2 regions of the Lysinibacillus phoenicis genome follow, and region 2 is predicted to be linked to the other one. Evidence: riboswitches for the same ligand, from Rfam matches in the RefSeq annotation. Region 2 holds a riboswitch; the other holds the start of a gene.
What was found. Region 2 has a riboswitch for thiamine pyrophosphate ahead of thiW (energy coupling factor transporter S component ThiW). Riboswitches for the same ligand answer to the same signal wherever they lie in the genome.
Positions count from the first base shown of each region.

Region 1: it holds a riboswitch for thiamine pyrophosphate, as region 2 does, so the genes downstream of both, ABC382_RS03200 (ABC transporter substrate-binding protein) here and thiW (energy coupling factor transporter S component ThiW) in region 2, are expected to answer to the same signal.

Region 1 covers NZ_JBDFMP010000002.1:399,278-404,291, forward strand. Annotated here, with positions in the region: gene parC (DNA topoisomerase IV subunit A) at 1-2,400, shown strand, start outside; TPP riboswitch at 2,529-2,639, shown strand; gene ABC382_RS03200 (ABC transporter substrate-binding protein) at 2,797-3,792, shown strand; gene ABC382_RS03205 (thiamine-binding protein) at 3,793-4,083, shown strand; gene ABC382_RS03210 (ABC transporter permease) at 4,083-4,856, shown strand; gene ABC382_RS03215 (ABC transporter ATP-binding protein) at 4,831-5,014, shown strand, end outside.
Region 2 covers NZ_JBDFMP010000002.1:1,988,647-1,993,660, forward strand. Annotated here, with positions in the region: gene ABC382_RS11575 (ABC transporter substrate-binding protein) at 1-14, shown strand, start outside; gene ABC382_RS11580 (MFS transporter) at 356-1,552, shown strand; TPP riboswitch at 1,618-1,725, shown strand; gene thiW (energy coupling factor transporter S component ThiW) at 1,818-2,318, shown strand; gene ABC382_RS11590 (VWA domain-containing protein) at 3,129-5,014, opposite strand, start outside.

The DNA of each region.
Region 1 (5,014 bases), 1.6 Mb from region 2:
CCTTTAGAAGAAGTAATGGGTGACCGCTTTGGTCGCTATAGTAAATATATTATTCAAGACCGCGCGTTGCCTGATGCACGTGACGGTCTTAAACCAGTACAGCGCCGTATTTTATATGCGATGTTTACAGAAGGAAATACCCATGATAAGCCGTTCCGAAAATCTGCGAAAACAGTCGGTAATGTAATCGGTAATTACCATCCACACGGAGATAGCTCTGTCTATGAAGCGATGGTGCGTATGAGTCAGGACTGGAAAGCACGTCATATGCTTATTGAGATGCATGGGAACAATGGTTCGGTCGATGGAGATCCACCAGCTGCCATGCGTTATACGGAGGCACGATTATCTGCGATTGCTGGTGAAATGCTACGAGATATCGGCAAGAAAACGGTTGAGTTTGTACCGAACTTTGATGACCAGGATATGGAGCCAACTGTTTTACCAGCACGTTTCCCTAACTTACTAGTGAATGGGTCTACAGGGATTTCGGCGGGGTATGCGACAGATATTCCGCCACATGCTTTAGATGAAGTGCTAGATGCCGTATTAATGCGCTTAGATAAGCCTACTGCGACAGTGGATGAATTAATGACGGTCATTAAAGGGCCAGATTTCCCAACAGGTGGTATTATCCAAGGCGTTGATGGCATTAAAAAAGCATATGAAACGGGTCGCGGTAAAATTATTGTCCGTGCACAAGCGGTTGTGGAGCCTATTAAGGGTGGTAAAGAGCAAATTGTTATCACAGAATTACCTTACGATGTCAATAAGGCGAATCTTGTGAAAAAAATTGATGAGCAACGCGTAGATAAACGTCTTGAGGGGATTGCGGAAATTCGTGATGAATCTGATAGAACTGGCTTACGTGTTGTCATTGAACTGAAAAAGGATGTACCAGGACAAGGAATTCTCCAATACTTATTTAAAACAACGGATTTACAGGTAGCTTATAATTTTAATATGATTGCCATTCATAATCGTCGTCCAACAATGATGACCTTACCATTATTATTGGATGCCTATATTGCCCATCAAAAAGAAGTAGTCACGAACCGTTCCATTTACGATTTACAAAAGGCGAAGGATCGTTCCCATATCGTGGATGGGTTAATTAAAGCCCTTTCCATTTTAGATGAAGTGATTGCAACAATCCGTTCTTCTAATGATAAAAAGGATGCCAAGCTTAATTTACAGGCGAAGTTTGATTTTACAGAGGTACAGGCAGAGGCGATTGTCAGCTTGCAATTATACCGTTTAACCAATACAGACATTACAGAGCTTCGACAAGAACAGGACGAGCTAAATAGGTTGATTGCTAAGCTAGAGGGGATTTTACAAAGTGAGGCAAAGCTTGTACGTGTCATTAAACAAGAATTGCTTGATATTAAGAAACGCTTTACAGAGCCTCGTCGCTCAAGAATTGAGCAAGAAATTGAAGAGATTAAAATTACCTTAGATGTTCTTGTACCAAGTGAAGAGGTTGTCGTAACCGTAACGAAGGATGGCTATATTAAACGTACTTCGACACGTTCACATGCCGCCTCAAATGGTCAGGATTTTGCGATGAAGGATTCGGATTACTTATTGTATGAAGCAACCTTAAATACACAGCACCATTTACTCCTATTTACAAATCGAGGCAATTATATTTATCAGCCTGTTCATGAGCTGCCAGATATTCGCTGGAAGGATCTTGGTCAGCATATTTCAAGTATCGTGCCAACGGGTGAAGATGAGTCAATTATCGCTGTATATGGCTTTGAAACATTTGATCAACCAAATACGTACATTTTCACTGCGACAAAGGATGGTCAAATTAAACGCTCTCCACTTGCCGATTACGCGGTGACACGTTATTCAAAACCAATTAAAACGATGAATGTGAAGGCTGGCGATGCCATGATCTATGCAGCGTTTGTGACGGATGACGTGGAATTGATGTTAACAACAGATACGGCTTATTCAATTCGTTTCCCAATGGAGGAATTACCAGTAACAGGTGTAAAAACAGGCGGAGTAAAGGGCATTACGCTAAAAGATGGAGAAGCCTTAGTCGGTGTGAATGTGCTACAACCAGATCAAACGCAATATGTTGTCATTGTGACACAGCGTGGGGCTGTTAAGAAAATGAATGTCGCAGAGGTTGAAGTAGCCAGTCGTGCAAAACGTGGTCTAAAAGTATTAACAGAATTAAAAGCAAATCCGCACCGCATTGTGGCCGTTATTCAAGCAACAGATGAGGAGCAGATTGTTATTGAAACAGAAAAAGGCGTGCAAGAGGTGTTAGATGTCCAAGCATTGACTCGTGCTGATCGCCATTCCAATGGATCGTTCAAAGTGGATATCGCAACAGATGGGGCTATTTCCCATGTTCTAACGACCAAAAAGGAACAATAACCAAGCTTTTTTAACGCCCAGTCTCTTTTGTGAGCTGGGCTTTTTTTGGTGTAAAACGGTTAAACCAAATTAGTACCTTGTCTTTTAAGAGTAACTATGGGTATAATAATCAACGAAAAGTTCATAGCGAAAGAATGTAGGGGGGCTAGTAGTTGCTAGCTGAGATTGTGTCCGATAGACGCTGACCCTTTGAACCTGATTTGGCTCGTACCAGCGTAGGGAACATCTATTCAAAAAAGCAAAGTTTTGAAGATTGATTGCAATTTACGTCTGGGAGGAATCCTAGGCGTTTTTTTATATTTTCAAACACCTCTTGCCCATCGTATTTACGCTTTCTTTCTGGTGACACGCATTCCTTTATGAACACTTTCATATTACAAACTGGGAGGACCTAGCATGAAAAAATGGTTATTTATTCTATTGGCTGCACTTGTAACATTAGTGGGCTGTAGTGACAAGGAGGACAAGCAGGCAACTGATAAGCTAAAAAAGGTGTCAGTAGTACTGGATTGGACTCCGAATACAAATCATACAGGGCTTTATGTCGCGAAAAAGCTTGGTTATTTTGAGGAACAAGGCTTAGATGTTGATATTATGATGCCAGGGGAAGCGGGAGCAGATCAGCTTGTAGCTTCTGGTAAGGCAGAATTTGGGGTAAGCTATCAGGAAGGCATCACACAGGCACGTGTCCAGGATGTACCACTTGTTTCGATTGCCGCCATCATTCAGCATAATACATCGGGCTTTGCTTCGATTGCTTCTAAAGGGATTACCTCACCAAAGGATTTCGAAGGTAAAACTTATGGCGGTTGGGGAGCCCCACTAGAGCAAGCGGTACTCCAATCGTTAATGCAAACAGAAAATGCCGATATTAATCAATTAGATATTGTCAATGCAGGTGATTTAGATTTCTTCACGATGATGGAAAAAGATATTGATTTTGCGTGGATTTATTATGCATGGACAGGTATTGAGGCAGAGCTTCGTGGGGAAAAGATTAATATGTTGTATTTAACGGATTATAGTGATCAGTTGGATTATTATACGCCTGTATTGGCTACTAATGAAAAAATGATAAAGGACAATCCTGATGTTGTAAAAGCCTTTGTTGCAGCTGCTTCTAAAGGTTATGAATACGCAATCGAGCATCCAAGTGAGGCTGCAGATATTTTACTAGAAGCGGCACCTGACTTAGATAAAGAATTAGTGCATAAAAGTCAAGAATGGTTAGCTGATAAATATCAGGACGATGCGAAGCAATGGGGAGAGCAAAAGCTTTCTGTATGGGAAAACTATGCTAATTGGATGTCTAGCAACAAGGTATTAGAGGGCGAGTTTGATGCAAAGCAAGCCTTTACGAATGATTTCTTACCTAAAAAGGAGGCCAAATAAATGGCAAATTCATTAATCAGTGTCCAAATTATCCCGAAAACAGAGAAATATGAGGATGTCATTCCTTATGTGGATGCAGCCATTGCTGTGATTGATGCATCTGGTGTGAAATATGAAGTACATCCGCTAGAAACGACGATGGAAGGTGAGCTGTCAACATTGCTTCAACTTATTGAGAAAATGAATGACAAGATGATAGAGCTTGGTGCTATTAATGTGATTACACAAGTGAAAATACTCTATCAGCCAACTGGTATTACCATGGATACATTAACGGAGAAATATCAGTAATGAAACAAGCGTTTCAAAAGGGAAGGACGATCATCTTTATCGCCTTCCTCTTATTCATCTGGGAACTAGTCGTGCATGTGGCTGAAGTTCCCCATTGGCTTCTACCTGCACCAAGTCGTATTCTGATGGAAGGCTTTCAGTCGTATCCAACCTTTTTACCACATGCTTTGGCTACGGTGCAATTGGCCATATTAGGTCTTGCTATTGGTATTGGTTGTGGATTAACGGTAGCTATTGTGTTGCATCGATTTTTGTTTATTCGGGAGTTGTTTTATCCGATTTTGATCATGTCGCAAAATATCCCAATACTTGTCTTAGCACCGCTGCTCATAATATGGTTTGGCTTTGGCTTATTACCAAAGCTCATTATTATTTGCCTTGTGTGCTTTTTCCCGATAGTCATTGCGGCCATGGACGGATTTCGTCAAACTTCACCTGAATTAAAGCACTATTTTGCGATGATTGGTGCGACAACTTCGCAAACTTTTTGGAAATTGGAATGGCCGCATGCATATCCTGCTATATTTTCAGGCGTTAAAATCGCTGCTACATACAGTGTCATGGGTGCTGTCATTGCAGAGTGGCTTGGTGCGAAAAAGGGTATTGGCGTATATATGACCTTAGCTCAATCCTCCTTTCGCACGGATCGTGTATTTGTCGCGATTTTTGCCATTGTTTTGTTAAGCTTACTGTTGTTTAGCAGTATACGATTTATAGAAAAAATCATGGTGAAGGGGAGAGGCAACCATGCTCAGCATTCAAAACATCAGTAAATCCTTTGATGCCCTGCAAGTCCTTGAAGATCTGTCCTTTGAGGTTAAGGATGGCGAGTTTGTAGCTATTGTGGGTCCTTCAGGAAGTGGTAAAAGTACGTTGTTTCAATTAATAGGTGGTGTCTCTTCAATCGATCATGGGGCCATTTTATTAAATG
Region 2 (5,014 bases):
TGAGTATACGATAATTTAAACTAGCGAATTGGTTCACACACCAATTCGCTAGTTTTTATCTGCATGCATATTCATTATAGTTAAAAAACAATTCAGTTCTTTCTGTCACAGAAACTTTAGTATATGACCACATTTTCACATACCCCTTCTATCATGCAATTGTCAAATGAATAATTTATTATTTAAAACTTAGAAATATAGCATCACATGTCATCTTAAATAACCTAAGAAGATAACTTTTGTGGAAAACCATTCTAAATATCGAACCACTTCAATAATCTTAACTAATAGCCAAGCGATAATTCTTTATGATAGACTGTACTATATTTGATTACAAAAAAAGGGGGTTTATTCGATGACCCAGCAGAAGTCCAATAAGGCGGCTTTGTATATTTTAATGTTTAACATGTTTATCGCAATGGGGAGTATTGGGATTATTATTCCTGTCATGCCTGAGTACTTAAAAATATTCGGTGCAGCAGGACAAGTTCTAGGTATGCTTATTGCAACGTTCGCCTTAGCTCAATTCGTATTTTCTCCAATTGCTGGGAATCTTTCGGATCAGTATGGTCGAAAAAATTTAATTATTTTCGGTCTTATCGTGACAGGTCTTGCACAAATCGGCTTTGGCCTTGCTACAGACGTATGGATGCTCTTTCTAGCACGCTTTTTAGGTGGTCTTGGTTCTGCATTTGTTGCACCTCCTATTATGGCTTTTGTAGCCGACGTCACAACCTATGAAGAACGTGGGAAAGGAATGGGTATGTTAGGTGCTGCTATGTCTCTTGGTTTTATGATAGGACCTGGTATTGGTGGCTTTTTGGCAAAGGTAAGCTTACACTTCCCATTTTTCACAGCTGGAGCTGCTGCCATTGTAGCATCTATTTTATCTTACTTTTTATTACCTTCTACCAAACCAAACACTGCTCAGCAGAAACAAAAGCAAGACAATCTGGCGAAGCAAATGGCTCGTTCCATACATATGCCTTATTTTGTTATGCTCATAATTATGCTCGTGTTCTCGTTCGGCATTGCTAATTTCCAAACGACTTTGTCCTTATTCGTGACAGAAAAGTTTAATTACACACCCGTAGATATCGCGATTATTTTAGTTGTCGGTGGTGCTTTTGGGGTCGTTGTACAAATGTTTATTATTACACCACTATTTAATCGTTTTGGTGAAATGAAAGTCGTATTAGTCAATTTATTTATTGCATCCGTTGCTATTTTCTTAATATTATTCGTTTCTGGCTTTGCCCTTATATTAGTTGTAGCAACTATTTTCTCTACAGCAACAACACTAATTCGACCAGCTGTTAATACGCTAATCTCAAAGCTTGCAGAGAAAGAACAGGGATTTGCTGCAGGCTTGAATAATGCTTATATGAGTCTTGGTAATATGATTGGACCAGCATTAGCAGGTCTATTATTCGACTGGAATATGAACAGCCCGTATATTTTTGGCTCCATCATATTATTAGCATGTTTCTTCCTTGCTCTTGTCTGGACATTGAAAAAAGCACCTCATTTAATGCATCCAGATACAAAGTAGTCTGAAAAATCATTGACTATTTTTAGCAGTATGTTACATTAATGTTGGTAAACTAATTAAATAAAATTAACCACTAGGGGAGTCTTTAAAAGGCTGAGACGTATATGTTTAGATACGGACCCTTTGAACCTGATCTAGTTCATACTAGCGGAGGGAAGTGGCGCTACTTGCTATTATCATTGTATACGCGAGGCCGCTTCCTATTGTTTTTAGGTAGCGGCCTTTTTATTTCCCTAGTGAAACTTTATCAAAAGGAGTGAACTTGATGTCAATTCGTAAATTAACGGTCATGGCTTTATTAGTAGCTATTGCCGTAGCAGGCTCTACCTTTGTCTCCATCCCGACAGGAATTGCACGTGCCTTTCCCATCCAGCATGCAATTAACGTGGTAGGTGCAATTCTATTAGGACCAGTTCCTACAGTCCTAATTGCCTTTGTTACTGCCATCATTCGAATCCTTACAGGGACAGGATCATTATTAGCGATCCCTGGCAGTGTTATTGGCGCATTATGTGCTGCCCTCGCTTATAAATACAGCAGTAAAATGTGGTTAGCTGGCATTGGCGAAATCATTGGAACAGGAATTCTTGCTTCACTGATCGCTGTACCTTATGCAAAGTTACTAATGGGGACCTCCGTAGCTGCCTTATTCTTCATGCCAGCCTTTTTAACATCCAGTACTATAGGTGCTCTTTTAGGCGTAGTGATTGCTAACAGTTTGCGGAAGACCGTCCTAGTAAAGAGCTTTAATTCTTCACTTTATTGAGTGAACGGGTTCTGTGTTTTTATATAGTATTAGATGGAGAAATTCCATTATATCTGATGATAACTTTGTTTGTTCTTTTAGAGCGGGGACATTTGCTTTTGGAGCGGATACCTGTCTCTTTGGAGCGCTTTCCCTCACTTTATGAGCGAATACACCACCCCTTGGAGCGCTTCTCCTTACTTTTCGAGCGGTTACCTGTCTCTTTGGAGCGCTTTCCTTCACTTTATGAGCGGTTACCTGTCTCCTTGGAGCGCTTTCTCTTACTTTTGGAGCGGTTACCTGTCTCCTTGGAGCGCTTTCCTTACTTTTGGAGCGGTTACCTGTCTCCTTGGAGCGCTTTCCTTACTTTATGAGCGGATACACCACTCCTTGGAGCGCTTCTCCTTACTTTCGAGCGGAGACCTGTCTCCTTGGAGCGCTTTCCCTTACTTTTCGAGCGGATACACCACTCCTTGGAGCGCTTCCCTTCACTTTATGAGCGGATACACCACTTCTTGGAGCGCTTTCCCTTACTTTTGGAGCGGATACACCACTCCTTGGAGCGCTTTCCTTTACTTTTGGAGCGGTTACCTGTCTCCTTGGAGCGCTTCCCTTACTTTTCGAGCGGATACAACACTCCTTGGAGCGCTTTCCCTTACTTTTGGAGCGAGGATCCCCCTTCTTGGTGCGTTTTCCTCAACTCTATAAGCAGTTACACTTCTTTGCAGTGCACTCGCCCTCACCGCTCAATCGAGGACTACTTTTTCATTCACCTCAAAGAATATAAAAAAGCAGTACAAAACTGTTTCGTTTTGTACTGCTTCTACTATATTACGATCTTTTTTTCATACCCTTTAATAATTGGGCAACATTGGTGTCTTCTGCCTGTACAGGTTTTTCCTCAACGAGCTGTTCTTTTTTCTTCGGTTTTGTGAGGAAGCTCCAGCCAAAACGCCTTATTGTAATATCAATAAAGAATAGTAGCATGCCTGCTAGGAGAAGCCATGAGGCAATGTTTTGACGGTCCGCTCCTTTTTTTGCAAAGTCACGGAAAACTTCTTGTGGTTCCTTTAAGACAGATCCACCAGTTTGTTTGGTTAATTCTTCTACTAAATGTTCATTTACAGGAAGTAGTTCATATTCAGCACTATAAGGAACGCTTAGTCCTGCTTGATATATGGCCTGCTTTTCATCAGCTATACGGAAGAAAATTAATCCTGGTTCAGCCTGTACAGTAGCTCGAACTTGAGAGGTCGAAATGGTTTCAAGTTGTGTTTCTAGCTCTTCACCTGCTTCATTAACTGCTACAATATCTAAAAATGCTGCTTCATTTGTAGGATCCGTAATCATAAAGGAACCATCTGTTTCCAATCTCACATCGTAGGCAACATCATTATAACTAGGAAGCATTTGTGAAATAAGTGTTTGCCAAAATGTCTCCCAATCCTGCCATCTTGCCCAATCTCCTGTCCATTTTCCGGTAGAATCGGATGTAAAGGCGAATGTTTTACCTAGACCGTATTGCCACTGTGCTAACACAGGATCTTCCTTCTCACTTTCTGCAATGACGGTAGCTCCTTGTTTAGCTGTTGTCCCAATATATGCATTCATTTGAGGGACACCATTAGCAAACAGTGTATTCCAACCTGCCGCATTATAGATTGCTGGATAAAATGGGTTATCCTCAATATAGGTACGGGAAATCATAGCTGTTTCACGAGATAAAATAGAAGGAATGGTTTGCTCATCAATAACATCGTAGAAACGACCACTGCCCATGTCACTTAGCGCTTCTAGTAAGTTTGCGTCGGCATCTTGACCAATCGCAACAGTCGATAATGTGATACCGTTCTCTTTCCCATCAGCAATTAAATCTTCATAATTCCCTGACTGTGATTGCCCATCTGTTAAGAGAATAATATGCTTACGTTGCAGCTTTAGATCTGCAAGATTTTCATAGGCTTTTGCAAGTGAACTATAAATCTCTGTTCCACCACCTGGTGTAACGGATAAAATCGTATCTACTGCTTCTTCTTTACTACTCAGAGGCGCTGTCTCTATAATCTCCCATGGCCGATCATCAAAGGCGATAAATCCTAATGTATCTTCATCGCGCAACATTTCTACTGAACGTGCAGCAGCTTCCTTAGCAAGCTCGAGCTTGGACCCAGACATACTGCCAGAACGATCGAGTACAATGACTAATCCTAATGAAGGTAGTTGCTCTTTTCCCTTTATTTCCATTTCTACAGGTAATAAAGTTTCAATTGGCGTTTTGAAATAGCCCCCTAAACCAAAACTGTTTTCCCCTCCAACCATGGTGAAACCTACACCAAAGTTTTTGACAGCTTGCTCAATAACACTCATTTTTGCCTCACCTACTAAATGGCCAGGAACATTGTCAAAAATGATTGCATTATATTGCAAATAGCTGGACAGTTCATTTGGTAAACTTTTAGGCTCAATAACATCAAAGGCTATGGATTGACTACCAAGTGCTGCTGCGATAGGTGAGGCTGTTTCGTAACCATTGACAATGAGTAAATGTGGTTCACTTTGCACCATTGTGACACTTGTTAACTTATTGTTTTCAAAAATAGCATCCTGTCCTACTTGTACAACAGCCTCATATTTTACTAGTCCTTCAGCAGTCGCTGCGTGCTTATAGGTAAACATATTCGTACCTTCATTAAGCTCAATAGACTCACGATGAATAA